3 regions of the Myxococcus guangdongensis genome follow, and region 1 is predicted to be linked to each of the others. Evidence: riboswitches for the same ligand, from Rfam matches in the RefSeq annotation. Region 1 holds a riboswitch; each other region holds the start of a gene.
The links. A riboswitch is a leader RNA that binds a small molecule or an ion and turns the genes downstream of it on or off. The one in region 1 is predicted to bind cobalamin.
Positions count from the first base shown of each region.

Region 2: linked by a shared signal. The riboswitch ahead of LXT21_RS31495 (aminotransferase family protein) and the one ahead of LXT21_RS11865 (hypothetical protein) in region 1 are both predicted to bind cobalamin.
Region 3: linked by a shared signal. The riboswitch ahead of LXT21_RS37265 (acyl-CoA thioesterase) and the one ahead of LXT21_RS11865 (hypothetical protein) in region 1 are both predicted to bind cobalamin.

Region 1 covers NZ_JAJVKW010000003.1:585,605-595,290, forward strand. The annotation lists gene LXT21_RS11855 (TonB-dependent receptor plug domain-containing protein) at 1-1,637, shown strand, start outside; gene LXT21_RS11860 (MXAN_6577-like cysteine-rich protein) at 1,677-3,290, shown strand; cobalamin riboswitch at 3,310-3,526, shown strand; gene LXT21_RS11865 (hypothetical protein) at 3,676-5,091, shown strand; gene LXT21_RS11870 (cell surface protein) at 5,088-5,822, shown strand; gene LXT21_RS11875 (QcrA and Rieske domain-containing protein) at 5,819-6,310, shown strand; gene LXT21_RS11880 (FHA domain-containing protein) at 6,463-8,148, shown strand; gene LXT21_RS11885 (serine/threonine-protein kinase) at 8,232-9,686, shown strand, end outside.
Region 2 covers NZ_JAJVKW010000012.1:40,191-49,876, forward strand. The annotation lists gene LXT21_RS31490 (aldehyde dehydrogenase family protein) at 3-1,562, opposite strand; gene LXT21_RS31495 (aminotransferase family protein) at 1,559-2,923, opposite strand; cobalamin riboswitch at 3,189-3,403, opposite strand; gene LXT21_RS31500 (MDR family MFS transporter) at 3,586-5,355, shown strand; gene LXT21_RS45500 (adenylate/guanylate cyclase domain-containing protein) at 5,362-6,588, opposite strand; gene LXT21_RS31510 (hypothetical protein) at 6,730-7,503, opposite strand; gene LXT21_RS31515 (hypothetical protein) at 7,500-8,618, opposite strand; gene LXT21_RS31520 (M20/M25/M40 family metallo-hydrolase) at 8,765-9,686, opposite strand, start outside.
Region 3 covers NZ_JAJVKW010000016.1:207,478-217,163, forward strand. The annotation lists gene LXT21_RS37250 (6-phosphofructokinase) at 1-873, opposite strand, end outside; gene LXT21_RS37255 (hypothetical protein) at 1,015-1,497, opposite strand; gene LXT21_RS37260 (hypothetical protein) at 1,670-2,356, shown strand; gene LXT21_RS37265 (acyl-CoA thioesterase) at 2,534-2,953, opposite strand; cobalamin riboswitch at 3,080-3,319, opposite strand; gene LXT21_RS37270 (S1C family serine protease) at 3,439-4,779, shown strand; gene LXT21_RS37275 (FHA domain-containing protein) at 4,767-5,735, shown strand; gene LXT21_RS37280 (DUF4130 domain-containing protein) at 5,824-6,927, shown strand; gene LXT21_RS37285 (hypothetical protein) at 7,091-7,897, shown strand; gene LXT21_RS37290 (aldo/keto reductase) at 7,911-8,891, opposite strand; gene LXT21_RS37295 (non-ribosomal peptide synthetase) at 9,209-9,686, shown strand, end outside.

The DNA of each region.
Region 1 (9,686 bases):
TGGATGGAATCCCGCTCAACGGCGCGGGTGGCATGGCGGACCTGTCGCAGGTGCCGGCCGCGTTGGTGGAGCGGCTGGAGGTGCTGCGCGGCGGCGCGGGGGCGCGCTATGGCTCGGGAGGGCTCGGCGGCGCGGTGAACATCGTCACGCGCGCGCCGTCGTCGCACGTGCGAGCCAGTGGGGAAGTGGTCTACGGGAGCTGGAACACGGCGCTGGGGCACGTGGCCGTCACCGGGCCGCTGTTGGATGGGAATGCGCTGGTGCTGCTGCACGCGGGGCGCTCCGATGGGGACTTCGCCTACGAGCTCGATGAGCTGCCCGCGGTGCCAGACAACCCCGTCACGGCGGAGGCGCGCGCGCGCAACGACGCGAAGGGGGGCGGCGTGCTGCTGCGGTATCGGCGGCGGCTCCCGGGCGGCTCGCGGCTGGATGTGTTGTCCGAGCTGTCGCTGGAGGACCGCGCGATTCCGGGCACGGTGCAGAACCCCCAGTCCGCGGGGCGACAGGATTTGGACCGGCTGTCCTTGGGCGTGCGGTGGTCGGGGACGCAGGCGAGTGCGAGGGGGTTCTTCCGTCGCGATGGTCTGGAGGTGACGGGTGGACTGCTGGGCGCGGGTGGGCCGCAGCGGCATGTCGTGGGCGGAGTGGAGCTGGAGGGGCGGACGCTGCTCGGGGGCGGGCACGCGCTGACGGCGACGGTGGCGTCGTCGGGGGAGCAGGTCACCCAGGCGAAGGGCGCGCAGTCCGCGAGCTGGTGGCGCGGCAGCGTGATGGTGATGGACGAGTGGGCGCTGGTCGACGAGGTGTTGAGCGTCGTGCCGTCGCTGCGGTTCGAGCGGGTGGGGCCCTACTGGCTGTTCTCTCCGAAGCTCGGCGCGTGGTTGTCATTGGGCGGCGGTGTGGGGATTCGCGCGAACGCGGGACAGTCGCATCGCGCGCCGTCGTTCCTGGAGCTGTACATCCGGCAGGGGACGTTGTTGCCCAATCCGGGGTTGAGGCCCGAGCGGGTGCTCTACGCGGACGCGGCGGTGGTCTGGGATTCCCAGGCGATGGTGGCGGGGGCTCCGCGGTGGAGTGTGACGGCGGGCGGCTTCGCGGCGCTGTACGAGGACCTCATCGCGTACGAGCTGTATCCGCCGATGATGGCGCGGCCGTACAACTTCGACGCCGCGCGGGTGTGGGGCGCGGAGCTGGAGGCGGAGGCGCGGCTGTTCTCGTGGCTGTCGGCGAGCGGTGGCTACACGTGGCTGCGCACGCAGAACCGATTGGGAGACCCGCGCTACTTCAATCAGGACCTGCCCAATCGGCCGCGGCAGAAGTGGGTGGGGCGTGTGCGCGCGGGGCCGGAGTGGCTCAACGCTCGCACCGAGGTGCTGTATCAGGCCTCGCAGTTCGTCAATCGCACGGGCACGCGCTCACTGCCATCGCGCACGCTGTGGAGCGTGGGAGCCTCCAGCACCTTCCTGCACCGGCCGGAGGTGACGCTGTCGGTCGAGGTGAAGAACCTGCTCGACGCGCGGGTGCAGGACTTCACCGGCTTCCCGCTGCCAGGGCGCGCGGCGTACGCGACGCTCGCGGTGTCGCTCGAGCCGGCGCCTTCCGCTCCCGAGGGCTCGAATGCACCGCGTGCTCCGTGAGCCTGAACTGTTCTTGGTGTCTCCCTTCGTGAGGACTCGATGCTCCCTGCACCTTCCTTCGTAGAGCCCAGGCGGCTCGTCCTGTCGCTGCTCTGTGTCTCGGTGCTCGTGCTCACGGGCTGTCCCGACGAGGGCGTGGTCTGCACCTCTGGCCTCGTCGTCTGTGACGGCGCCTGTGTGGACACGCGCGGCGACACCGCGCACTGCGGCGCCTGTGGCACCACGTGCTCCTCGGGCGAGGTCTGTCAGGACGGCGCCTGTGGTTGCCGCGCCGGCACCGTGTCTTGTGGCGGCGCCTGCGTGGACACCGCGACGGACGTCGCCCACTGCGGCGCGTGTGGCTCGGCCTGTGCCTCCGGACAGGTCTGCGAGTCCGGCGCCTGTCGCGAGGGCTGCTCCGAAGGTCTGCTGCGCTGCTCCGGCGCGTGCGTGGACGGCCAGACGGATGCGCTCCACTGCGGAGCCTGCGGCAACGTGTGCCCCGACGCGCAGTCCTGCCGCGCCGGGCGTTGCACCTACGACGTGGTGGCCGCGTGCTTCACCAACGGTCAGCTCGTGGGCATCCAGGCGGGGACGGACCAGCTCGGACCTCGCCGTGAGTTCGGCGCGGGCATCCAGGCGCTCGCGTCCTGGGATGGCTTCGTGCTCGGCGCGGACATGACCAACGGCAAGCTGCTCCAGGCCCCCGGCGGCAACCTGGGCGCGCTCGTGGAGGAGGACTCGTTGGGCGTCGTGTCCGGCTCCCCCAATGACATCCTCGTGGACCCGCCGCACGTGTACGTCATCGACTCGGTGAACAACACGCTCCAGGTGCTCCGCCGCGACGGCGCAGCCCACGGCAACGGCCTGGGCCTGCGCACCGTGGGTCAGTTGAACCTGGGGCCGAACACCAGCCCCCAGGCACTCGCGCGCTTCGGCAACCTGCTCTACATCCCGCTCTTCGGCACCGGCAGCTCCAACTTCCAGCACGGCAACGCCGTGGCGCGCGTGGACATCTCCGACCCCACGCAGCCGCGCAAGGTGGACACCCTGTCGCTCACCGGCCTGGACCTGAAGCCCTTCGACAGCAGCGGCTCCATGCCCCTGCCGTTCTCGGTCGCGGCGACGCGCACCCACGTGTACGTGGCCCTCACCAACCTCAACCCCGCCAATGACTACCGCCCCAACGGGCCCGGCATGCTCGCGCGCATCGACCCCGCCACCGGCGCCGTGAGCGCCATCGACCTGGGCAAGGAGCGCTGCCTCAACGCGGGCTACGTGGAAGCCGTCGGTGACCAGCTCGTGGTTGCCTGCATCGGTGAGGCCATCTACGACACGGCCAATGGCTACATCGCCACGTCCGTGCGCTCCACGGGCCTGGTGCTGGTGAAGAACGACGTGCCCGTGGCGTCCTACGCGCTGAATCCTGGGTGTCAGCCCGGCGCACCGGGTTGCATGCTGTCCGTGGCCAGCCGCTTCGCCGTGTCCCGGGGCGCGGTGTACCTGGCGGACACCAACGCGGGGCGCGTCTTCGTCGTGGAAGTCGGCGATGGCACCCTCACCGAGCGCAGGGGTTACTCCACGCCCACCGCGAAGGGCCCCGCGCTCGAGGCGTGCCCGGTGGACCCCCGACGCCCCGTGTCCAACGCCATCGACGTCACCGCGCTCCATTGACAATGCCTGTCACCCGCCATATCCCGGCCGCGTCCTCGGTGCCGTCGTGAGAACCACGGCGGCTCTAGGGAACCCGGTGCGAATCCGGGACTGCCCCGCAGCGGTGTGCAGGAACGACCGCCGTCATGTGAAGCACTGGTCCCTCCCGGGACTGGGAAGCGACGGCCATTAGGTGGGCGCCCTCCGGGGCTCCCGCGCCTGCGAGTCCGAAAACCTGCCGTGGACCCGTGCCCCTTGGGCACGGACATCACCGAGGCCTCCGAGGGGAGGCGGCGGAGGCGTCAGCCTTTCCATCCGTGCACCCTGAGGTGCTTGGGTGACCGCCTTCGACCGCGTCCTCCTGGAAGCCCACCCGCCCGTGGGGGCGAGAGGGACGAGGACGCAGATGAAGACGGCTGAATCGAAGCGCGTGAAGCCCTGGATGAAGTCCGCATCACTGGCCGTGGCCTCCTTCGCCGTGGCCCTGCTCGGCACCGGTTGCAACCCGGAGTGTGTCGATCAGTTCGACTGCCGCGCCGACAACGGCGAGCCCCCCGCGGGACAGCAGTGGGTCTGCGTCGACGAGAAGTGCGAGACCGAGCCCATCCCCACCACCCCGACGCCCGACGCGGGCACGCCGGACTCGGGCACGCCCGACGCGGGACAGCCGGACTCGGGCACGCCCGACGCGGGTCAGCCGGACTCGGGGACGCCCGACGCGGGACAGCCGGACTCGGGTACGCCCGACGCGGGACAGCCGGACTCGGGTACGCCCGACGCGGGACAGCCGGATGCGGGTCCGGTGGTTGTCGACTGCGCGACGGTTCCGCTGGACCCGAAGCTGGGCACGCTCGTGCTCCAGCCCGGCTTCGTCGCCGCCGAGTCCGCGCCCCTGTCCGCGGACATCCTCGCGCTCGGCGCCTCTCCGGGCCCCACCTATGCCTTCTACGGCATCCAGGGTCGTGGCAAGGAGGCCGGGCTGTTCTCGCTGGGCACCTGGCCGAACCTCCAGCCCGGCACCACGAAGCTCTTCGACATCGTCACCCAGGCGGACCGGGACGGCTCCGCGGCCGTGTATCCGGGCGGCTACGTCATCAACGACGGCACGAGCGTCTTCACCGGCTACACGCTGGGCTCCACGGGCGCTCCGGGCAACGTCGCGGCGTATGACCTGGTGACGCCGGCCAACTCCAACTACGTCGTCGCGCCCAAGAACTACTCGGCCGCGGCCTTCTGGAGCGGAGCGCTGAGCGCGGTGCTCGTCAACGGTGGCGGCCTGGGCACGCTGCCCGGCACCGACCTGGCCGTCTACGGCCTGGTGACGTCCACGGACCCCACGAGCGCGGTGCGCGTGGCCAACTTCCCGCAGGGTGACGCGGTGGCCAGCGGCTTCACCGCCGTGACGTCCAACGGCATCGCCGCGCTGGGCTACTTCGACGGCAACTTCGTCAACGTCATCTACGGCGTGGCGCCCGCCACCGTCTCCGCGGCCATCACCAGCGGGACGCCGCTGGACCTGGGCGCCCAGGCGAAGATCGACGTGGGCAGCGACTTCAACGGCGCGGGTGCCTTCGGCTCGGGCGTCGCCATCAACCGTGGTGGCTACGACGCGGACTTCAACTTCGTGAGCACCGACGTGTCCCGCTACGCGCTGTCCGTCGGCACGGGCGACGCCGTGACGGTGGGCGCGCGCGTGCCCGTGCTCGGCTACGTCAACCAGTGCACCTCGGTGACGATGCTGGAGCCGCTCGGCTCCGACGTGCTCGTCGGCGTGTCCGACCGCAACGGCCGGCGCCTGGTGCGCCTCCAGGTGGCCCCGTGAACACGCGCGCCCTCCACGGGCTCGGCCGGGGCGCGCTGTTCGCCCTGGCGCTGAGCCTGTCCGCGTGCGGCGGGGACGAGGCTCCCCCCGCGCCCACGGACGAGGACGCGGGGCCCGGTGACTCGGGCACCGACGCGAGCCCCTCGCGGCCCGCGGACCCGTACGCGGACGAGGTGGTCGAGTACCTGCCCGGCCCCGGCGCGGGCTTCGGGCAGGACCGCTTCCCGTCCATCGTCCTGGGCGCCCCGGTGGGCGCGGGGCTGGACAGCGGGTCGCTGGATGTCCTCTCGCTGGGCAAGGGCGGCTCCATCACCTTGCGCTTCACGGACATCGCGGTGGTCGACGGCCCGGGCGTGGACCTGCTCGTCTTCGAGAACCCGTTCCTCATCGCGGGAGGCCCGCGCGCCTTCACCGAGCGGGGACGCGTCTCGGTGAGCGACGACGGCGTGCAGTGGCACGAGTTCCCCTGCGCCCCCTCGGACGCGACGAACAACTACCCGGGCTGCGCGGGCGTGCGTCCCGTCACGGCCAACCCCGCCGCCGGCATCAGCGCCACGGACCCCGCCGTGGCCGGGGGGGACGGGTTCGACCTGGCCACCGTGGGCCTCGCCCGGGCGCGTTACGTGCGCATCGTCGACGCGGGCACCAACGGCTCGGCGGGCACGTCCGCGGGCTTCGATCTGGACGGTGTCGCCGTGGTGAACGGCGTGTCGTTGCCCGCCGCGCCATGACCGACCTGGACCGCCGCGCCGCGCTCCTCACGCTGGCCCGGGGCGGCTGTGCCCTGGCCGCGCTGGGCGTGGGGTGCGGCGGCGAGTGGCGGGAGGCCGTCGTCCTGGACCTCCCGCCCGAGGGCGCCTCCTGCCCTGACCTCCCCCAGCCCGGCACCACCGCCGAGGGCTGGGTGGAGGTGCGGCTCCAGGACCATCCGGGCCTCGAGTCCCCTGGGGGCCACGCCCGGGTGCACGCGCCCGAGGCCCTGCTGGACGTGCTGCTGGTGCACACGAAGCCCGGGTGCTTCGTGGCGCTGTGGCGCATCTGCACGCACGGCGACTGCGGCGTGGACTGGCGGCCCGCCGACGGCGTGATGGAGTGCCCCTGCCACGGCTCGCGCTTCGCCCTGGACGGCGCCGTCCTCCAGGGCCCGGCGGAGCGTCCGCTGGCGGTGTTCACCGCGGTGCGGCAAGGCGCGTCCGTCTTCATCCACCGGCCCCGCTGAGCCCCGCACCTGGGGGAAGCGGCCCGGCGCACTGTCAGTCCTGACCCGGTAACGGGCCTCCGCGCCCGGAGTCCGGGTCAGCCCCGTCCCCCTCCGGGGCACAGGTCTCCCTCTCTTACGTTGAGAGAGAGTCGTGTAATGTCGGGGATTCGATGTGGCAGATCATCATCAACGGGCCCGGCTACTTCGACACGTCCTATGACTTGCCCGAGGGCGTGACGAGCCTGGGCCGCGCCGACGAGAACGACATCGTGCTGGGCGGAGACCTGGTCTCGCGCCGGCACGCGCGCCTCTACGTGGAGGCGGACATCCTGCGCATCGAGGACCTGGGCAGCCGCAACGGCAGCCGCGTCAACGGCGCGCCCCTGCAGGGCTCCCGGCAGCTGTCCCCCGGCGACTCCGTGGCGCTGGGCGAGAACACGCTCGCGGTGCGCCAACCCAACACCGTGGAGAACGCCGCCACGGAGATGGTGGACCTGGGCGCCGGCGGTGTCGTGCGCTTCGGCCACGGGCAGGACGTGGGGCCCTCCGTGCTGCTCGCCAAGAGCGTGCGGGACGCGGACGTGCTGCGCCTGCTCGACAACGTGGGGCCCGTGCCCTTCGAGGACTTCAACCAGCAGGCCTCCTCGCCCGCCGCCCCGGCCAGCCCCCGCGTGGCGCAGGAGACGCTGGTGCTGATGTTCCGCACCGCGGAGGCGCTCTCCACCGCCACCACGCTGTCCACCTTCCTGGACCTGACGATGGACCGGCTCCTGGAGCGCACCGACGCCACCACGGCGGTGGTGCTGCTCAAGCACTCCACGGGGGCGCTCGTGCCCGCGGCGGTGCGCCACCGGGGACGGCTGGCCAAGGGCGAGGTGCCGGTGTCCGACGCCATCGTCGACGAGGCCCTGCGCCAGGGCCGCGCGCTCGCGGTGGGCGACGTGCGCGACGACCGCCGCTTCGCCGCGCGCGAGAGTGTCATCCTCTACGGCGTGGCCAGCGTGCTGTGCATCCCCATCGGCTCCGAGGCGCCGTACCAGGGCGTGCTCTACGTCAACACCTCCGCCAAGGGGGACGGGCTGGAGCCCATGCTGGACGCGTGCTCGGCGGTGGCGCACCTGGTGGCCACCGGCGTGCAGAAGTTCTCCCCGCGCGACGGCGGCGCCACGCAGGAGCGACTGCGCCGCTCGCTGGAGCGCTTCCACCCGCCCGACGTCGCCGAGCGCCGCGCCACCGAGGCCCAACGCCAGGGTGGCCGGCTGCCGGGCCTGGAGGAGCGCACCCTCACGGTGCTGCACGTGGAGCTGGTGGGCTTCCCCGCCCTGGCCTCGCGCATCGGCGGGGCCAAGGCGACCAGCCTGCTCAGTGACTTCCACGCGCGCGCCACCGGCATCGTGTTCAGCTTCGAGGCCACCGTGGAGTCCTTCATCGGTGAGTCCATGCGGGCCCTGTTCGGCGTGCCGTACGTGAAGGGCGAGGACTCCGTGCGGGCGGTGCGGGCGGGCCTGGCGCTGCGCTCGGACTGGGAGCGGGCGATGAGCCGCCGTCCGGTGGACGAGCGCTGCTCGCTGCGGATGGCCCTGCACACCACGCGGGCCCTGGTGGGGATGATCGGCAACGAGGTCCGCCCCGACTACACGGCGGTGGGCGAGGGCATGTCCGTGGCCACGTGGCTGGCGGCGACGGGCAACCCTGGGCAGGTGTTGATTTCCGGTAAGGTGCTGGCGGCCGTGGCGGCCCGCTTCGACGTGATGCCCCTGGGGGAGCGGCTGGTGCGCCCCCCCAAGGAGAAGGTGGCCGCCTTCGAGGTCCTCGACGAGGACGTCGGGGTGTTGACGAACCCCGGCCTGCGGTGAAACCCCCTGCGGCAGGTTGACGGGTTGATGGACCAGGGCAAGCCAGGGTTCAATGGGCGCCCGAGTGGTGGACCCCCGCCCCCATGAACGCTCATAACCCTTCCGCCCGGCTGCGTCCGTTCCGGCCCCAGCCCTTTGGCCGGTACACCCTCTTGTCCCATCTGGCGACGGGCGGGATGGGTGAAATCTATCTCGCGAGGCTGGAGGGCGCGCAGGGCTTCGAGAAGCTGTGCGTCATCAAGAAAATCCTCCCGCAGCTCGCCGAGGACACCGACTTCGTCGAGCGCTTCGTCGGTGAGGCGCGCACGCTGGTCCGCCTGAGCCACGGCTCCATCGCCCAGGTGCTGGACATGGGGCTGCACGAGGGCGAGGCCTACATGGCCCTCGAGCACGTGGACGGCAAGGACCTGCGCAAGGTGGCCGCCCGGGTGCGGGACAGGCAGGTGCCGCTGCCCCTGACGTTCATCCTCTACGTGATGGGCCGGGTGCTGGACGCGCTGGCGTACGCGCACCGCAAGAAGGATGACGACGGGGAGGACCTGAAGCTGGTCCACCGGGACATCTCGCCGCAGAACATCCTCATCTCCTACGAGGGGGAGGTGAAGGTCATCGACTTCGGGCTCGCCAAGAGCCGGCTGTCGGCGGCGAAGACGAACCCGAGCATCATCCTGGGCAAGTTCCTCTACATGTCCCCCGAGCAGGCCCGGCACCAGCCGGTGGACCGGCGCGCGGACCTGTACGCGGTGGGCCTGACGCTCTACGAGCTCATCTGCGGGAAGAACCCCTTCGACGGCATCCACCCCGGCGAGCTGATGTCGGTGGTGGCCAACCCGAAGGTGGCGCCGCTGGATGAGGTGGAGCCGCTCACGCCGCGCGCGGTGACGGCGTTGGTGGCCAAGGCGCTGGAGGTGGACCCGACGCAGCGCTTCCAGACGGCGGAGGAGTTCCGCGGCCGGCTGCAGGCGTGCCTGATGGAGATTGACGCCAGCGCGGGGCCGGAGAGCGTCAGCCGCTTCATGCGCGAGCTGTTCACCGCGGACTTCCAGTCCGAGCGCCGGCTGCTGTCGAGCCTCAAGGACGTGCCTCGCGGGGGCTACTCCGAGGCGCGCGCCGCGTCCCCGGAGCCCTCGGACGAGGGGGCCGCGCCGCGTCCGTCGCCGCCGGCCGGAGCGATGTTGCCGGCGAAGACCATCCGCCTGGATGGCCCGGTGGAGGCGCTCTCCTTCCATCCCACGCGGCGCAGCCGTGATGGTGGGCCCGTGGATGATGGGGAGACGCGTCCGGGCATCCCCATCGACGAGTCCACCCGGCCCGCCTTCCCGCTGGAGGCGCTGGAGGAGGAGGCGCGGGCCCGTGCGGCGAAGCTGAATCCGGACACCTCGCCCTCCGTGTCCGTGGAGGTGGCGCCCGAGGTCTCCCGCCCGACCACGCCGCCGCCCGCCGTCGCTCCCGTGCCTCGGCCGCCGTCGCAGACGCGCGAGGTTCCGCTCACGGCCATGCCGCCGGAGGCGATTCCTCCCGCGCCACCGCCGCCCGCG
Region 2 (9,686 bases), on a different contig from region 1:
CGTCAGCCCATCCGTGTCTGCGCCTGCTCGCGCATGAATTGAGCGACGTAGTAGGGGCCGCAGCCGCCCTTGCCGGACCCGCCGCTGCCCTTCCAACCGCAGAAGGACTGCACGCCGGGCCACGCGCCCGTCGTCGCGCCCGTGCGGCGGTTGGCGTAGAGGACGCCCGCCTCGGCCTGGGCCATGAAGCGCTCCACGTCCTCGTCGCCGCGGCTGAAGATGCCGGCGGTGAGGCCGTAGTCGCAGTCGTTGGCCAGCCGGAGCGCCTCGTCCAACGTGGAGAAGCGCGTCACGCCGACGAAGGGCAGGAACAGCTCTTCGCGCATGAGGCGATGTCCGTGCGACAGCGCCACCACCGTGGGCTCCACGAAGTACCCCTTCGCGAGCGCCGCATCCAGGCGAGGACGTCCACCGCCGGCCATCACCGCGCCGTCCTGACGGGCCTCGTCCACGGCGCGCTCGAAGCGCTTCACCGCCGCCGCGTTGATGACGGGGCCGGTGAAGACGGACGCGAGCGACGGGTCCCCCACCTGCGCGGCGCGCGCCTTCGCGGCGAGGCCATCGGTGAACGCGTTGTACAGCGACTCGTGCACGTAGATGCGCGACAGCGCGCTGCACTTCTGGCCGGACATGCCGAAGGCGGAGCGGAAACAACCCTCGATGGCGGCCTCCAGGTCCGCGTCGCGACAGACGATGGCCGGGTTCTTCCCGCCCAGCTCCAGGAGGCACGGCCGCACCCGGCCCGTGGACATCTGCCGGTGGAGCTCCATGCCCACCGCCTTGCTCCCGGTGAAGGACACCCCGTCGATGCCGGGGTGGCGCACCAGCGCCGCGCCCACCGTCTCGCCCTCGCCGTGCGCGACCTGGAAGACGCCGGGAGGCAGGCCCGCGTCGGCGAGCGCCTGGTACAGGCCCTCCGCGCACCAGGGCGTCTCCTCGCTGGGCTTGAGGATGACGCTGTTGCCGCCGAGCAGCGCGCCGCCGCTCATCCCCGCCGCGAGCGCGAGCGGGAAGTTGAACGGCGAGATGATGACGAAGACGCCGTAGGGCCGCAGCACGCTGCGCGTGTCCTCGTTGGGGGACAGCCGCGCCATGGGCCGCGAGTAGCCCTCCGCCTGCTCGAGCTGACCGGCGTAGTAGCGCAGCAGGTCCGCGGACTCCTCCACGTCACCGAGCGACTCGAGGCGGCTCTTGCCCACCTCCAGCGTCATGCGCGCGGACAGCGCCATGCGCCGCTCGGAGATGAGGTCCGCGGCGCGGCGGAGGATGCGCACGCGCTCCTGCCACGGCGTCGCGCCCCAGCCGCGCTGGGCCTCGCGCGCCACGCGCACCACCCGGTCCACCTCGGCCACGGGCGTGCGGTGCACGGACACGAGCACCTCGTCCGGCCGCGCCGGGTTGCGGCTCTGAAGCAGGTCTCCGCTCCGGAACGCCTCGCCCCCGAGCCACGACGGCAGCTCTCCGCCCAGCTTCGAGCGCACGGCGGTGAGCGCCTCGTCGAACTGCGCGTGCAGCGCGGACAGGTCCGCCTCCAGCACCGAGTAGGTGATGCGGAAACTCATGACGCCTCCTGGAAGAAGTGGTGGATGCCGCGGGCGAGCGTGTCGACCAGCTCGTCGACCTCCGCCTCGGTGATGACCAGCGGGGGGCCGACCATGAGCAGGTCCCCGTTCGTCCCGTCCGCGTGGCCCGTGTTGGACCAGAGGACGAGCCCTCGCTCGAACAGCGCCGCGAGCAGTCGCTCGATGACCTTGCGCGCGCGCGGGAAGGGGCGCTTGCTCGCGATGTCCTCGACCAGCTCGATGCCGGCCATCAGCCCCACGCCCTGCACGGAGCCGACGTGCGGCAGCGTGCCCAGCGCCTCGCGCAGCCGTCGCTGGAGGTGCGCGCCCACGCGCTCGGCGTGGGCCACCAGGTCGTGCCGCTCGTAGTAGTCGAGCACCGCCAGCCCCGCCGCCGTCATCGCGGGCGCCTGGAGGTACGTCTGCGCGTGCATGAAGCCGCCCGAGCCCCGGCGCAGCTCCTCCAGGTGCTCTTCGCGGATGAGCAGCGCGCTCAAGGGCGCGTAGCCCCCGCTGATGCCCTTGCCGAGCACCAGCACGTCCGGCGTGAAGCCGTAGAGGTCGCTGGCGAAGAAGCGGCCGGTGCGACCACAGCCGCACATCACCTCGTCGGCGATGGTGAGGATGCCGTACTCGCGACACACGGCGCTCACGCGCTCGAAGTAGCCGGGCGGCGGAGGCGACGCGCCCGCGGACGAGCCGATGACGGGCTCCGCGATGAAGGCGGCGATGGTGTCCGGGCCCTCGCGGCGAATCGTCTCCTCGAGCAGCCGCGCGTAGTGCTCGGCGCCGTCGCGCGCGTAGTCCTCCAGGCCGGAGCGGTACGGGTACGGCGCGGCCGTGGTGACGACCTCCGCCAGCATGGGGCCGAAGAAGGTCTTGTAGTGGGGCCGGCCCGACAGCGAGAGCGCGTACAGCGTGTTGCCGTGGTAGCCGGGCACGCGCGCGATGACCTTGCCGCGCTGGGGCTCGTCTCGCTCCACCCAGAGCTGGCGGACGAACTTCACCGCGGCCTCCACCGCCTCGGAGCCCGAGCCGAGGAACGCGGCGCGCGTGAGCCCCTGGGGCGCGTGGGCGCACAGGCGCGAGGCGAGCTCCTCGGTGACGTCGGTGGTGAAGTGGGTGCCGTTGACGTAGGCGACGCGCAGGAGCTGCTCGTGGATGCGGTCCGCCACCTCGCGGTTGCCGTGGCCCACGCTGGCCACGAGCGCGCCGGCGGAGGCGTCCAGGTAGCGCTTGCCGCTCGCGTCGAAGAGGTGGACGCCCTGACCGTGCGTCACCACGGGGAAGTCGCGCGCGAGATTGCGCAGCAGCACGTTCCCCTGGGGGTAGCGCACCGTGTGCCTGGCTTCTTCCCGCATCGTCCGTCCTCCACGCAGCGCGGACGACCGGAGGTCGCCCGACAGGGCTCCCGCGTGGAAGAAGGGCAGTCGCGATGCACGCGTGAGCGCACACCAGGCTCCGACTGGAGCCCACGGACCGACCTTCGCCCCCACGGGCGACTGGAGACACGGGGGATGGAGGTCGGAGAAGTCGAGCGTGCGTGAGGGCCCGTCGAGGCACGAGCGCCGCTCGAACCTTCCGGCCGTCCCACGCGGCTCCAGGTCGAAACCGTCCGTGGATTTCTCCCACGGCCGGATGCGGGCAGGTCTTCGGGCTCGTGAGCGCTTCGGCTTTTGAGGGCCGGCTTCCTACGACTCGTCGCTTCCCAGCTCCCCGAGGGAACCAGTGCGGATGACGAGGCTCGTTCTCACTTACCGCTGCGGGGCAGCCCCGGAATCGAACCGGGTTCCCTTTTAAGCTCGGACCGAGGTCCGGGCACCAACATGGGGCGGTATGTACTGTTCGCCTCTTCGGACTGTCAAGCGAAGCGCCGGTGCGCGCTCGACGCGCATGGACGCGACGTCCGCTGTGCGCTCACGGATGTTCGACGAGCAACCTGCCGTGCATGAGCGCTGGCGCATCCCGTGCGCAGGCGTCACCTTCATCGGTGGCCCTCCGCGTCGGAGGACGCCCCGAGACTATGGCTCCGTCCGCCGCGACCACCGCTGCCGCGCCCTTCACGTTCACCCGCGCACAGAAGGTGTTCACGATGTCGGGTGCGCTGCTCGGGCTGCTGCTCGCGGCGCTGGACCAGACGATTGTGGCCACGGCGGGCCCCTCCATCCAGGCGGACCTGGGCATCTCTCCGGCGCTCTATCCGTGGCTGACGACGTCGTACCTGGTCGCGTCGACGATGATGGTGCCCGTGTGGGGGAAGCTGTCGGACCTCTTGGGCCGGCGCGCGGTGCTGGCGGCGGGAATCATCGTGTTCCTGCTGGGCAGCTTCCTGTGCGGCGTGTCGCGCTCGACGCTGACGCTCATCCTGTATCGCGCGGTGCAGGGAGTGGGCAGCGCGGCGCTCTTCACCGCGTCGCTGTCGGTGGTGGCGGACCTCTATCCGCCGCGCGAGCGAGGCAAGTACCAGGGCCTGTTCGGCGCGATGTTCGGTCTGTCGAGCGTGGTGGGGCCGCTGGCCGGGGGCTTCATCACGGACCGGCTGGGATGGCACTGGGTGTTCTTCATCAACCTGCCGGTGGGCGCGGTGGCGCTCGCGCTCGTGCTCTTGCGCATGCCGGCGCTCAAGCCTCCGGGGGCCTCGCGCGGGAAGCTGGATGTGACGGGCGCGGTGCTGCTGGCGCTGGCGGTGGTGCCGCTGTTGCTCGCGCTCAGCCTGGGACGTGGCGCGGAGCAGGTGGCGCACGGTGGAGGATGGGCATGGGGTTCGTGGCAGGTGCTGGGGTTGTTCGCGCTCGCGGCGATGGGGACGGTGTTGTTCCTGCGCGAGGAGACGCGGGCGCAGGAGCCGCTGTTGGACTTGAAGCTGTTCCAGGACCGGACGTTCGCGTTGGGGAACGTGGCGGTGTTCATCATCGGCGCGGTGTTCCTGTCGGGCGTGGTGTTCCTGCCGTTGTTCATGGTGAACGTGGTGGGGCTGTCGGCCACGCACTCGGGGCTGACGCTGACACCGCTGACGTTGGGCGTGGTGGCGGGCAACGTGCTCAGCGGGCAACTGGTGTCGCGCATCGGCCGGTACAAGGGGCTGATGCTGGGCTCGCTGGGGGTGTTGATGGTGGGCTTCACGGTGATGGGGTTCACGCTGACGCCCACGTCGACGCAGACGGAGGTCACCGTGAAGATGGTCCTGGTCGGCGTGGGCCTGGGACCGTCGATTCCGCTCTACACGCTGGCCATCCAGAACGCGGTGTCACCGCAGCGCATCGGCGTGGCCACGGCGATGGCCACGTTCTTCCGTCAGCTGGGGATGACGTTGGGTGTGGCGTTGTTGGGCGCGGTGTTCGCGACGACGCTGTCGCATCAACTGGGCACCCGTGTGGCGAGCGCCACGGAGGGGCTGCCGCCGAAGCTGCGCGCGGAGCTGGCCTCCGCGGTGCCGGGTGTTGGGGGAAGCGAGGCGGGCCCGGCACAGTCGGCCTTCCAGGCGGAGAAGGTGAAGGAGCGCGTGCGCGCGGAGTTGGAGGCCGAGCGGAAGACTCTTCAGAGCCCGGGGGCGCGGGAGAGCGATGCGGCCCCACGCGAGCAGCATGTCTCCGACGTGGACGCAAAGGAACAGCGAGCGCTGGAGGCGGTCGACCGGACAGCGCTGGCGCTGAAGGAGTCCTTCACGCGGGCGGTGGAGGCGGTGTACCGCTGCGCCATCTTCGTCGCGCTGCTCGCGTTCCTGGTGACGCTGAAGCTGCCCGAGCAGCCCCTGCAACGCGGGCGCGCGCGGGTACCGGCGCCATCGGAGTGAATCGGCTCACGCGGCGGTGAGCGCGGAGGACTCCGAGTCCAGCGTGTAGATGCGCACGGGATGAGGTACGCCCTTGACGGGGTGGTGACCCAGGTCCTTCACATCGCCACGGTAGTGGGAGACGAAGGACTCGGAGAGGAGCACGGGCTCGTTGAGCCCCGCGCACAGGCCCGCGATGCGGCTGGCCAGGTTCACAGCGGGGCCGATGACGGTGAAGTCGAGCCGGTCCGACGCGCCGATGTTCCCGTACATCACGTCGCCGACATGGAGGGACGTTCCGAACTCGTAGGTGGGCAGACCCTTGCGGCGGCGTGAGGCATTGTCCTGCTCGCTGGCACGCACCGCATCATGGACGGTGCGCGCGGCGGCGGCGCAGCGGTCCTCCACGAGCGCATGCTCGTCGATGCGGAAGATGGCCAGCACGGCGTCGCCCATGAACTTGAGCACCTCCGCGCCGTGCGAGTGGAAGGCGCCGACCATCGTCTCGAAGTAGGCGTTGAGCAGCTCCAGCAGCGCGTCGCGAGGCAGCGCGTCCGACAGCACGGTGAAGCTGCGCAGGTCACTCAGGCAGATGACGGCGGAGGTCGTCTCGCCGTCGCCGCGTCGAATCTGTCCCTGGAGGACACGGCGTCCCGCGTCTCGACCCAGGTAGGTGTCGAGCAGCACGCCCGTCATGTCCTTGCGCGCGAAGACCTCCATCACCAGCTCCAGCATGGGATGCAGTTCGTGAAGCAGCGCACGGTGCGCATCGGTGAAGCCCCCAGGCGCGGAGGTGGCCCAGGAGACACCGTGACGCGAGTCGTCGCTGAAGCACACCGGCAGCGCGAGGTACTCGGTGAGCCCCTCGGCGCGCAGCTCGGCGAACATGGGGAAGTCGCCGTCCGGGAGTGGCTGCTCCAGGCGGCGATGGATGACGGGCAGTCCCTCACGCAGGGCCTTGAAGGGGCTCTTCGAGAACGCGGGGAGGTGCTGGAGGCCGTGGGGATGGACCTCCGAGGTGGCGTCATGTCCAGGGCGCCAGCGGAAGCTCTTCGCGTGCAGCAGCGGGTGCAGCGTGAAGAGGACGATGGAGGCGCGCGACACGGGCACGCCGCACGCGGTCAGCCGTTCGCACAGGCCCGAGAGCAGCGGCACGGGATTGGGCAGACGCCTCGCTTCCACGGCGAGCCAGCCCACCACGGAGGAGAAGGCATGGTCGCGAAGGCTTCGCGAGTCTCCGGCATTCACTTTCACGAGGCGCTCACCACTCCCCAGCGGGCCGAGCCGGGCCGGGCGCCAAGCAACCATGACGAACCCGGAGCGTCAACGAAGACCGTGGGGAGCGAGCGGGAGGGTGCCTGTCCCCGCCGCCCCTCCCCCGAGTGTGCGTGGACCTCACAGCTCTTCGAACAGATCGACGACGGCCTGCGCCAACAACTCCTGCTCGTCGGTGGAATGCTGCGAAGCGTACGTGAGGACATCCTGAACGCCCGGCGCGTCCCTGCTCCAGAAGAGGTCCTTCAGTCGCGCTCGCAAGAGCCGGCCTTCTTCCCCTGCAGATTCGAGCGCCGCACGCACAGACTCGGCTCCCACCAGCTTCACGTAGACGAACATGTCGAAGCTGTCTTTGAACTTTTCCGGGCGTTGCTCGCGCTTGGCTCGCTCCTTCATCGTGAGGAAGCCCACGGCGTCGGGCAGCAGAATCACCAGGGACTTGCCACCCACGGGGAGCGATACGCTCTGGCTCCGACGCAGGGCGACACGCGAGTCCGGCAGGCGCGTCATCTGCGTGGGAAGGTCGTCGACCTCCACGTCATCCGGCGCGAAGAGGTCCAAGTCCATACTCGTGCCGCTGAGCAGCGTCTTCGACCACCGGTACGATTTCGTTCGCGCGAAGTTTCGAGACTTGAGCACCTCAGGAAGCCGCTCCGCCATGAACCCTGAGCCATCCATGTCGAACAGCAGGTCGGGCTCGAACGAGAAGCCTCGCTCCACAGCCACGCCCGTGTCCGTCTCGACGGAAATGACTCCCGTGCCCCCGCGGCGCTTCGACTCCACTGCAAGCACCTGTCCGCCGATGAGCATCACAGGCGTCGAGAGCGCGCCCAGGTCGAGTAACAGCTCCCGGAGTTCACCCAGGATTTCGTCGAACCGCTCCTCGTCGGTCATTCCAATTCCTCGACGAGCGGCAACGACTTCGCGAAGCGACGCAGCAGCTCGTCCGCCTGTTCCTCGCCGCGCCCGCCACTGTGCTGGAAGTCCACGGCCAACTGCGGGAGCGATACGCCCGGGCCGTGCGCGAGGGACCTCTCGCCAAAGTAGACACCACCCACCTCCGTCTCCGCCGCAGGATCCGCGCGGAGAATCCAGAAGTTGTATGGCGTCATCCGGCGCAACCCGAAGGCATCGATGGCCCTCTCCAGCGAACCCGAGAGATAGAGCCCGTGAGGTAGCCCCGAGACGAATCGCTCATCGGGCTCAAGCCCACTCGCCAGGGAGAAGATGGAGCGAATCCCCTGTGACTCCAGCCTTCGATATCCGCGGTCGAGCACATCCGGCGTCGTGGAGGGCGCGTTGAAGCCCTCCTTCGAGATGGCCGTGGGACGCCCGTGCTTCATCCAGGTCTTCAACAGGCCCACAGGCTCGCGAAGTCGCACGCCGCCACTGACATCTACCAGTCCCTCCTGGGTGAGCCGCTTGATGACCCCGTGGGCATACGTGTAGCTCGTCTGGGTCTGGTCCGAGAGAGCGCGCACCGTCCAGCGGCGGCCGGGGAACTTGAGCAGCACGCGCACGATGCGACTGCCCTTGCCGTGGAACACGGGCTCACGCGGGACACGACTCGATGAACCGCTCCCCTGAATCCTGATGAAGGTGCTCCCCGCGCGCAGGAAGAACGTTCCGCGTTGATCCACCAGCGCGAGTTCGTTGTTCGCGCACGCCTCGACCACACGGGGCGACGCGGAGTCGGTGACGAGCATCGGAACTCGGAAGGTCGGCAGCTTGCCGACGTCCGACTCCCTGAGGCGAAGCTGCTCACGGAGCGACTGCAACTTGTCCTTCTGGGCCACCACCTGCGCGGGGAACAAGGGCGCACGGTAGCTCAACAACACTGGGACCTTTGCCTCGGAAAGCCGGACCTCCGCGAGGTCATAGGCCGACTCCCCTCCCGGACCTGTTCGAGGGACGACGAGCCCCTCCTGGCGCACCAGTTCCACGCCCGGCGGAAGCGCCGGTGGGTTCTCCCAGAACTCTTCTCTGAAGTGGGGTCTCTCAGGCTTCATTCAATTTTGTCGATACTGGCGCATTCAGCGCCAAACTGGCGCAAGATTAGCGCCATTCTTGGCGCTATCGACAAAATTAAGTCACCAGCATCAAAGCCCGCGCAGGTGCCACAGAGGGCCCGCAAGGCCGAGCCCCCGCCCTGCGCTCAGTGCCCCGACGCGGCCTTCGGAGGAGTCGCCACGGGCGCACCGCCACCCGGGGGCGCGGTGGGCGCCTCCGGCCGCGCGAGCGTCTCCGGGGACTCCGCCATCGCGTACGTCACCCACGCCGTGGCGGCCGTGCTGCGCGCCAGGTCCTGTGGCTCCACCTTGTCCAACGTGTCCGCGTGCGTGTGGTGCACATCGAAGTAGCGGCTCGCATCCACCTCCACGCCGAAGAACGGCACGCGCGCGGGAACGAGCGGGCTGATGTCCGCGCCCCCGGCCTCACGCGTGGAGAACTGCGCCGCGCCGAGCGCCACCAGCGGCGACAGCCACGGCTCCAGCAGCTCCTTGCCACCCGGCCCCGAGCGCAGGCTCACCGCCACCGGCCGCCCGCCACCCGAGTCCATCTCCATGGCGGCCACGTGCTTGGACAGCTCCGCCGCGTGCGCCTCCGCGTATGCACGTCCACCGCGCAGGCCGTTCTCCTCGTTCATGTACAGCACCACCCGCACCGTGCGCCGGGGCGCCTGGGGCAGCTTCGCGATGAGCCGCGCGGCCTCCATCACCATCACCACGCCCGCGCCGTCGTCATGCGCGCCCGTACCCACATCCCACGAGTCCAGGTGCGCGCTGATGAGGACGATCTCCTGCGGCTTCTCACGGCCACGCACCTCGGCGACCACGTTGTGCGAATCCGCGTCCGGAAGCTCCGAGCACCCGAGCACCATCTTCACGCGCACCGGCCCCTTCGCAATCAGACGGTGGAGCTGGTCCGCCTCCTCCGTCGTCACCGACGCGGCGGGGATGCGAGGCCCCTCGTCATCGAAGCGCGTGGAGCCCGTGTGCGGCGTGCGCAGCGACGCCGTGGCCAGCGAGCGCACCAGCGAGCCCACCGCGCCCGCCTTCGCCGCGAGCGCCGGGCCT
Region 3 (9,686 bases), on a different contig from region 1:
CAGGTGGCCCAGCACATTCACGCGAATCTCCGCGTCCAGGTGCTGCGCCAGCAGGTCCGCGCACACCTTGCCGGAGCCGCCCAGCCGCACCACGCCGCGCCCGGGCAGGTCCTCGGCCTTGTCCAGCACCGCCAGCGTGCCGCCCACGGGGAAGGCGCCCTCGGAGATGGCGATGATGGAGAAGCTGCGGCGGCGCGTGGCCCTGCGGCGCAGCTTCTCCACGATGGACTCCACCCGGTAGGGAATCTCCGGGATGAGGATGACGTCCGCTCCGCCAGCAAGCCCGCTCTCGAGCGTGAGGAAGCCCGCGTGCCGGCCCATGATCTCCACCAGCATCACCCGGTCATGCGCCTCCGCCGTGGAGTGCAGCCGGTCCAACGCCTCCGTCACGATGAGTCGCGCGGTGTCGAAGCCGAACGTCTGGTCCGTGCCGCTCAAGTCGTTGTCGATGGTCTTCGGACAGCCCACCACCTTGAGGCCCTTCTCACTGAGCCGGTGGCCGATGGACAGCGTGCCGTCGCCGCCCACCGCGATGACGCCGTCGAGCTTCAGCGCCTCGCAGCGGCGCAGCACGTCGTCGGACACATCGCGCTCCACCCACCGTCCACCCTCCTTGAAGGCGTAGAGGAACGGGTTGGCGCGGTTGGACGTGCCCAGGATGGTGCCGCCCTTGGGGAGGATGCCGCGCGTGTCCTCCTCCGTGAGGGGACGCGTCAGGTCGGGCTCCACCAGGCCCATGTAGCCGTTCTCGATGCCGACGAACTCGTGGCCGAACTCGTGCGTGCCCCGCTTGACGAGGCCGCGGATGAGCGCGTTGAGCCCGGGGCAGTCTCCGCCACCGGTGAGGACTCCGAGTCTCAGTGAACGGGCCATAGGGGTCGGACGCGGGTGTCAGAGGCAGGAGTGCCCACCATGACAGGGACGTCGGACCTGATGATAGGAGGCCCCCGCGCCGGGGTGCAACGCGCGAATCACCTCATGGATCGGATTTCCGAGTGGAAACGCGAGCTTCCATCAGTCCCGCTTGAGGCGGCGACGAGAGGCGACCCGGTCCAACAGGGCCTGCAGCCGGGGCTGGGGCGCCTTGGGCAGCGCCTTGTCTGTCGGAGACTGTAGGGGCATCTCCTTCGCCATCCGGTAGACCTCGATCAACCGCTCCTTGAAGAGCTCGTTGTCGGGGCGCTCCTGGAGGGCGCGGCGGTAGGCGGCGGCGGCTCCGACGTAGTCCCCCAGGGCGAACAGGCGCTCACCCTCCTGGGCGGGTGAGGAGGGACCGAGCGGGAGCTCCGGCTCCTCGGGCGGTCGGGAGGCTTCCAGCTTCTGGAGCTCCAGGGGTTGGAGGGACTCGCGGAGGTTGGCGAGCTTGTCCGCGAGCGAGCTGTCATCCGGGAAGGCCAGGATGAGCGCCTCGTAGAGGTCGAGCGCCTCGACGAGCTCTCCACGGCGCAGCGCTCGGTCGGCGCGAGCCTCCATCTCCACCCGGGCTGCAGGATTCATCTCGGCGCGAGGTTACCCGCGCCCGACGGGGATGTCACAACGAAGGCGTGCGAGCGCTGACTTCGTGGTGCGCCGGGACGGTGGGCCTTGGGCCTGTGAAGCCGTGTCTTCTGGGTATCCATGGGTTCGTGCGGTGCGCGCGAGGTGGCCGCGTCGGGGGCGCGGGGGGCCTATGCTGCGCGGTGTGAGTCTCTCGTGGGTGGCCGCAGGAGGGTGGTTGTTGCTGTCGGGCGCGCTCGGCACCGAGCTGCGGCGCGACGGCTACGTGCTGCGTCCGCCCGAGGGGTTCCACATGGTGCGGTGGGAGCCCTACACGGGCTCGGTGGCGGGGGCGGTGACGTTGGATGCGGAGACGCCGAGGTCCCTGTCCGCGGCGCTCGCCGATGGTGAAGGGCCGGAGGCGGCGACGATGTTGGTGTCGGTGGTGGAGCGGAGCTTCTCCGCGAGCCCCTCCGAGCGTGACGACTTCGCGTCGGCGGTGATGCAGCACTTCCAGCGGGAGCTGGGGGTGGTGCTGTCGCCGGAGCGGGTGGACCGGATTGGCGGGGATGCGCCGCGCGTGGAGGTGCTGGGGACGCTGCGGGACGCGGGGCAGACGCGCACGGTGCTGGTGGCGGGGCTCGCGTCCGAGGGGCGGCACGCGGTGGTGGTGGTGAGCGCGCCCGCGGTGCGCTGGGAGCGGCTGGCCCCGGGGGTCCGCGCCTCACTGGAGACCTTCCGCCTGGAGCCGACGACGACGCCCGGCGCGGTTCCCCGGCGCGTGCTGGGCGCGCTCGCGGGAGCCCTGGCCGGTGCGCTGGTGGCGTCGTACGCGGCGTGGCGCCGAGGGCGCGCGGGTCGGATGGCCTCCGAGTCGTGACCGCCGCGCGGACCGAGCATCGGTGAGTCGACCGGATGGCGCCCTGTGTGGCGCCGCGAGCGGGCCGCATCGGAGGCGAGGCGACTCCACGCGTGCCTCGCGTGACGCCACCTCCTGAGATCCGCGCCGGAGCCCGGGGAATCGGCCCCGGCGCGTCTTCATACTCCGTGCTTCACCTCACCCCGCGCTCGGCTCGGGCGCGAGCGGAGGCACGGCCGTGGGCTTGCGGTGCTCGTCCAGCGCGACGAGCACGAAGCGCCCCCGGGTGCACAGCTCCCGCGCGCCGGTGAGCAGGTCCTCGGCGAACATCTCCACGTCCACGGTGACGGAGGTGCGGCCGGTGGCCGTCACGCGGCTGACCAGCTCCACGAGCTGCCCTTGCTGCACCGGCATGTGGAAGTCCACGCGCTCGCTGGAGGCGGTGACGACGGTGCGGCGCGTGTAGCGGCTGGCGGTGATGAACGCGGACATGTCCATCCACCGGAGGGCCTGACCTCCGAAGAGGGTGCCGTAGTGGTTGGTCTGATCCGGGAACACCATGTCCACCATCCGGGTCTCGGTGGCGGAGGAGGGGAGGGAGGGCTGCATCGGACTCATGGATGGACTCCTGGCCCACGGGCCGCCCCGGACGTGAAGACCTCCGACGGCGGCGGTGGGCCGCGATGGATGGCCTGACCTTCCCGCGAAGGTCGGGGGCGAAGCGCCACCCGGGGCGCTGTCCGCGTCCCAGGAGGGCTCGAGGCAGGTTTTCGGGCTCCGTGGGCTTGCTCCACCACCCGCCACGCATCGCGGCGCATGCTGGCGTCCTAGGCGCCGTCCCTTCCCAGCCCTCGTCAGTCGAGGACCAGTGTGTTCGACGGCGTTCGTTCCCACTGACCGCTGCGGGGCAGCTCCGGATTCGCACCGGATTCCCTTGCTAAACCCCATGGACCCCCATGAGGCACCTCGGGCGGGGCGGACCCTACCCGCTGCCCGGCGCGTCGCCAACAGGGCAGGTGGGTCGACGAGCGCACCGGAGCCCTCATGCCCTCTCCACTCGGTACCCACGCGCGCGCGGCGCTGGGATAGCGTGCGCCGCATCCATGTTCGTCTTCCTCCTCGTCGCCGTGCTGGGGCAGGCGCCGGCCGTCGCCCCATCGGAACCGGGCGCGCCCTCCACCGTCCGAAGCCAACCCGACGCCGTGCCCGCTCCCGCGCCCGAGCCTCCTCCGGCGGGCTTGCCTCCGGCCACCCACGAGCTCTTCCAGCGCATCCAGAACCGCGTCGCCCAGGTGCGCATCATCGAGCGTCGCTCGGGCACGCGCTCCTCCATCGGCTCCGCCTTCTTCGTCTCCGCCGACGGGTACGCCATCACCAACTACCACGTGGTCTCCGACGTGGTGCTCCATCCGGAGGACTACACCGCGCAGCTCGTGCTGCGCACCGGCGGGGAGCCCGTGCCCGCGCGCCTGGTCGACGTGGATGTGGTCCACGACCTGGCCGTCATCCGGATGGACGAGCCGGTGAAGGACTTCTTCGTCCTGGAGGACCGCGAGCCGCCGCAGGGCGCGCGCCTGTTCGCCATGGGCAACCCCCATGACCTGGGCACCACCATCGTCGAGGGCACCTACAACGGCTTCATCCAGGACTCCCTCTACGAGCGCCTGCACTTCAGCGGCGCCATCAACCCCGGCATGAGCGGAGGCCCCACGCTGACGGGGCAGGGCACCGTGGTGGGCGTCAACGTGGCCACCATGGGCAACCAGCTGGGCTTCCTGGTCCCGGTGCACCGCGCGAGGACGCTGCTCGGCCGGGCGCTGAAGATGGCGCCGGACGCGACGCCCGCGCTGCTGGAGACGGTGCGCGCGCAGCTCATCGACAACCAGCAGCGGCTCACCGAGCAGATGCTCGCGGCCTCGCTGCCGAAGCAGACCCTGGGCAGCTACCACGTCCCGGGCCGGTGGATTCCGTTCCTCAAGTGCTGGGGCGACACGCCGCACGACCCGGAGGTGCCGTACACCGTGACGAACTACCAGTGCTCGTCCGAGGAGGACATCTACCTGTCCTCGCGGCACCGCACCGGCGTGGTGGCCTTCCTGCATCAGCAGGCCTCCAGCCAGGAGCTGGGCGCGCTGCGCTTCTCCGCGCTCTACACCGCGCTGTCCTCGCAGGACCCGGACACGGTGGAGGCCTCGCGCGAGGACGTCACCAACTTCCGGTGCAGCTCCGAGTTCGTGGACGTGGGGGGCCTGCCCGTGCGCGCCGCCATGTGCCTGCGCGCGTACAAGCGCTTCCCGGGGCTCTATGACCTGGTGCTGCGCGCCGCCGCGCTCAACGCCAGCACCAGCGGGGTGGACACCAGCCTCACGCTGGGCGGCTTCACGGCGGACAACGCGCGCAAGCTGGCGCGCCGCTACCTGGAGGGGCTGTCGTGGACGAAGTGATCTTCCTCGAGGTGTTGGAGGGTGACTCCGTCCACACGCGTCACCGGCTGGAGCGCTTCCCGGCCACGGTGGGCCGCGCCTACTCGAACGACGTCATCCTGGACGACCCGAAGGTCTCCGCCGAGCACCTGCGCATCGACCGCCGCGAGGACGGCGCGCTCGTGCTGCGCGACGTGGGCAGCGACAACGGGACCTGGCGCGTGCAGCCCTGGGCGCAGCTGGCGGAGCTGGAGCTGGCGCCGGACACCCGCGTGGCCGTGGGGGACACGGTGCTGCGCTTCCGGGCCCGCGACCACGTGGTGCCGCCCACGGTGGTGAGCACCGTGTCCGCCGAGCCCCGCGAGCGCGTGTTCGAGCACCCGCGCGCCTTCCCCGTGGCGATGCTGTCCCTGCTGCTGTTCAGCGCGCTGGCGTCCTACCTGGGCAACTACGCGCGCACGGACTGGGGCGAGCTGACGGTGGCCCTGGTGATGCCCATGACGCTCACGCTGTTGTGGGCCGGAGGCTGGGCCGTGGCCAGCCGCATCTCCCGTCGCCACTTCCACTACCGCGCGCACGCGACCATCGGCGCGCTGGTGCTCCTGGGCGCCGTGGCGCTGCCGCTGCTGGTGGCCGCGCTGGGCTTCAGCCTGGGCCTGGGCGCCAGCCTCTCCTGGGTGTACCACGCGACGTTCCTCGGCCTGATGGGCTGGGGGCTCTTCTGGCACCTGCGCTACGTGGCGCGGTGGGAGCCGGCGCGGCTGGTGCGGGTGCTCGTCGTCGTGACGCTGGCCTTCGGCGCCGTGTCGCGCGCGAACGATTTGCTGGGCAACGAGCCCTTCAGCACGTCGCTGGACTTCTCCCGCACGCTGCTGCCGCCCGTCTTCCGCGTCGCCCGCGCCCAGCCGGTGGAGTCCTTCTTCGAGGACCTGGACGGGCTGCAGAAGCAGGTGGACGCCCTCGCCAAGGAGGAGTAGCGCCCGACGACGCCACGGGTGGGATGGTGATGTCAGACCTGGAAGGTAGCCTGCATCGCTTGGGTGGCTGAGCGACCAGGAGGTCCAGGTGCGAGTGAGCGTGGCGCCGGAGCTGTCGTCGTTCCGGGAGGTGGCGCGTGGGTTGTTGGTGCGCGGCATGCCTCCGGACCGGGTGGAGTTCGAACCGGGGCAGGAGTCGTGGGCGGAGTGGGTGGATCCGCTCCTGGCCGGTGGTGGCGCCCGGGCTGCCCCGGTGCTGCCCGCGGACTTCCTGTCCCTGGCGGAGAAGGTGGTGTGTCACCGGGACGCGGAGCGCTTCGCGTTGCTGTACCGCGTGCTCTGGCGGCTGACGCACGGTGAGCGGCGACTCCTGGAGAAGGACGCGGACCGGGACGTCCAGCGGCTGCGGCGCATGGAGCGCGCGGTGCGGCGGGACGTGCGGGAGCTGGTGATTCGCGTCCGGTTCCGTCGCGCCGCCTCGGATGGAGAGGCGCGCCATGTCGCGTGGTACCGGCCGGAGCACCTCGTCGTCCGGCTGGCCGCGCCCTTCCTCGTGGGGCGCTTCCCCTCGCTCCACTGGAGCCTCTTCACGCCGGACGCCAGCGCGCATTGGGACAGGGCACGGCTGTCCTTCGGTGCGGGGCTCGCGTTCTCGGAGTCCGGGGCGTCCCCCGCGCCTGTCGCCTCTCCGGAACCCGGCTGCGCGCGGCCGCGCGTGTTGCTGCTGGGGGACGTGCCCGGCACGCGCGAGGAAGGAGACGCGGCGTGCTTCGTGGGACCCTCGGGCCGGCTGTTGGAGCTGGTGCTCTCGCGCGCGGGGCTGCGGACCTCGGACCTGCGGGTGTCGCGGGCCCGGTGGCCGGGACGTCGCTCGGGGGCGCTCGCCTGGCCGGAGGCCCGGGCCCTGAGGGAGGAGCTGGCCTCGGAGGCGGCCCAGGTCCGTCCCCGGCTGCTGCTCGCGTTGGGCAGCGCCGCGGGGCAGGTGCTGCTGGGGCCGGGCTTCCGGCTGGACGTGGGGCGGGGGCGGCTGGTGCCCTCCGAGTGGGCCCCCGGCGCGCTGGCCACCTTCGCGCCGTGGGACGTGCTGCGGCGGCAGGACCCTCGGGAGCGCGCGGAGGCCCGCATCCACTTCGAGGCGGACGTCCGCGCGGCGGCGCAGTGGCTGAAGAGCCCGGCGTCGCTGGGCTCCTGAGCGGACACACGCGCCCCCCACGGGCGGCCTCGACAACGCGCGAAGCCGCCCTTCATATCGCCAGGGCCCCTGGATGGTTGCGCTCCGTGGGGCGCTGGCGGTGGGTGTGTCAGCGGGGTGGTAGTCTCGATGGGGCCCAGGTGCGCTTCTTGGAGAGGATGCCATGCGCCGTTCAGCCCTGACCCTGTTGTTGCTGTTGTGTGCCGCGTGCGCGCGGACTTCATCGGTGGTGCCGCGCCGCGGACCTCCCGTCACCGTGGTTCCACCGGAGCTGGCGCTCGAGTCGGGTGACTCACCCTGGGCCATCTCCATGCCCTTCGGCCTCGCGCAGGATGGCAGCGCCCTGGTGTTGCGCTTCCTGGAGCGGGCGGAGGCGTCGGGCGCGCGCTTCCTCAGCAACGTGCAGGTGGTGTTCGTCGCGGACGACGCGGGCACGTCCATGGAGTGCCGGACCCGTCTGATGCCGGAGGGCACCATCCCGCCGTGGAAGCCGCTGATTCGCACCGCGATGGCCGCGGGCGAGTACGCGCCCCTGAAGCTGGTCAGCCGCCCCGTGCCGGACGTGGTGGTGAGCTGCCAGGAGACGTGGGCCGTCACCATGGTCCCCCAGGCCATGCGCGTGTCCTCCATGGACCGCGCGCGCCCGGGGGAACTCCTCATCGGCGGCAACATGGTGCGCCGCCCGGAGGTGCGCTGCGGGCCGGTGGCCACCATGAGGCTGCTCACGCGCTACGCCTTCGAGGACGCCGTCAACTACGTGCCTCCGCGCATCGAGCGGATGGGCGAGCACCGCCCGGAGTTGAAGCTGCAGGAGACGGAGGCGGAGTGCTACCCGAGAGACCCTGCCGCCCCCGGCGTCAACCGCATCGAGGCGATGGCCTACGGCGGCGCGGGGCCTCGCGCCGCGCTCCTGGACGGCTCCATGCCTTTGATGGAGGCGCCCAGGTCCGGGCCCCAGATGGACCTCTGACGCCGCGCACGGCTCACATGCCGCGCAGCGCGTGGGGCAGGTAGGGCGCCTCGAGCTGTTGAAGCTCCTCCGCCGTGAGCTTGAGGTCCACGGCGCGCGCGGCGTCCTCCAGGTGCTCCATCTTCGTGGCGCCGATGATGGGCGCCGTCACCACCGGCCGCGACAGGAGCCACGCCAGGGCCACCTGCGCGGGCGGCACGTTGCGCGCCTCGGCCACCTTCCGGTTGGCCTCCGCCACCTCCCAGTCCCCCGGCTGGTCATACAGCACGGTCGCGTACGCATCCGTCTTCGCGCGCGTCGTGGAGGTCCGGTCCGTGAGTGACTTGCGCGAGCCCGCGAGCAGCCCGCGCGCCAGGGGAGACCAGGGGATGACGCCGATGCCCTCCGCCTCGCACAGGGGCAGCATCTCCCGCTCCTCCTCCCGGTACACCAGGTTGTAGTGGTCCTGCATGGACACGAAGCGCGACCAGCCGTGCAGGTCCGCCACGCCCAGCGCCCGGGCGAACTGCCACGCATACGTGGACGACGCGCCCAGGTAGCGCACCTTGCCCTGGTTCACGAGCTGCTCCAGCGCGGCCAGCGTCTCCTCCAGCGGCGTGTGCGGGTCCATCCGGTGGATTTGATACAGGTCGATGGTCTCCACCCCCAGGCGCTTGAGGCTCGCCTCGCACGCCTGGACGATGTGCTTGCGAGACAGGCCCCGCATGTTGGGCCCGTCCCCCATGGGGAAGTAGACCTTGGTGGCGAGCACCACCTCCTCCATGCGCGCATACCGTCGCAGCGCACGACCCGTCACCTCCTCGCTGACGCCCAGCGAGTACATGTCGGCGGTGTCGAAGAAGTTGATGCCCAGCTCCACCGCGCGGCGGAAGAAGGGCTGGGAGGACTCCTCGTTCAGGACCCAGGGCCGCCACGAAGGCGTGCCGTAGCTCATGCAGCCCAGGCAGAGGCGGGAGACGCGCAGGCCGGTGCGGCCCAGCTGTGTGAACTTCATGCGGGTGCTCCTCTCGTCGATGACGCGGGCCGTGAATATGCAACCTGCAAGCGCCGATGTGCTGGGTCATTCGTGATGACACGCCTTTTCTGGATGCCCCGAATCCATTAAAAGATAGGCGCATCCAGGGGACGCCAGTCGGTGCAGCGGAGACAACGCCCCCGGGTCGCTGGGACGCGTGTGTGCCGAGCTGAAACGGCTGGTGTCCTCTAGAAAAATCCCCCTCCGGGACACTCGACATGTATCTGCCGACCCGCGCTGCCCCCGCCTCCGCGTTCGTCCGTCCAGATTCCGCCACGCTCGTGGATGTCTGTCGCATGCGAGCGTTCGATCAGCCCACGGACCCCATCTACACCTTCGTCGACGAGGAGGGAGAGCACACCGTCACCTACGCGCAGCTGGATGCGCAGGTGCGGGCCGTGGCGGCTCGGCTCCAGCGGGAGATGGCGCCGGGAGATCGCGCGCTCCTCATGTATCCACCCGGACGTGAGTACGTGGTGGGCTTCCTCGCGTGCCTGTATGCGGGCGTGGTGGCGGTGCCCGCGTATCCGCCGGACGTGATGCGGTTGGGCCGCACGCTGCCTCGACTGCAGGCGCTGGTGGCGGATTGCGGCGCGAAGCTGGCGCTCACCACGTCGGGCATCTCCCAGTTGGTGGGGCCGCTCACCGAGGGCCTGGACGACCTTCGCGCGCTGCGCTGGCTGTCGACGGACGAGGTGCCACGCTCGGAGGCGGACCGCTGGCGCGCGCCGGTGCTGAGCGACGCGACGGTGGCCTTCCTCCAGTACACGTCCG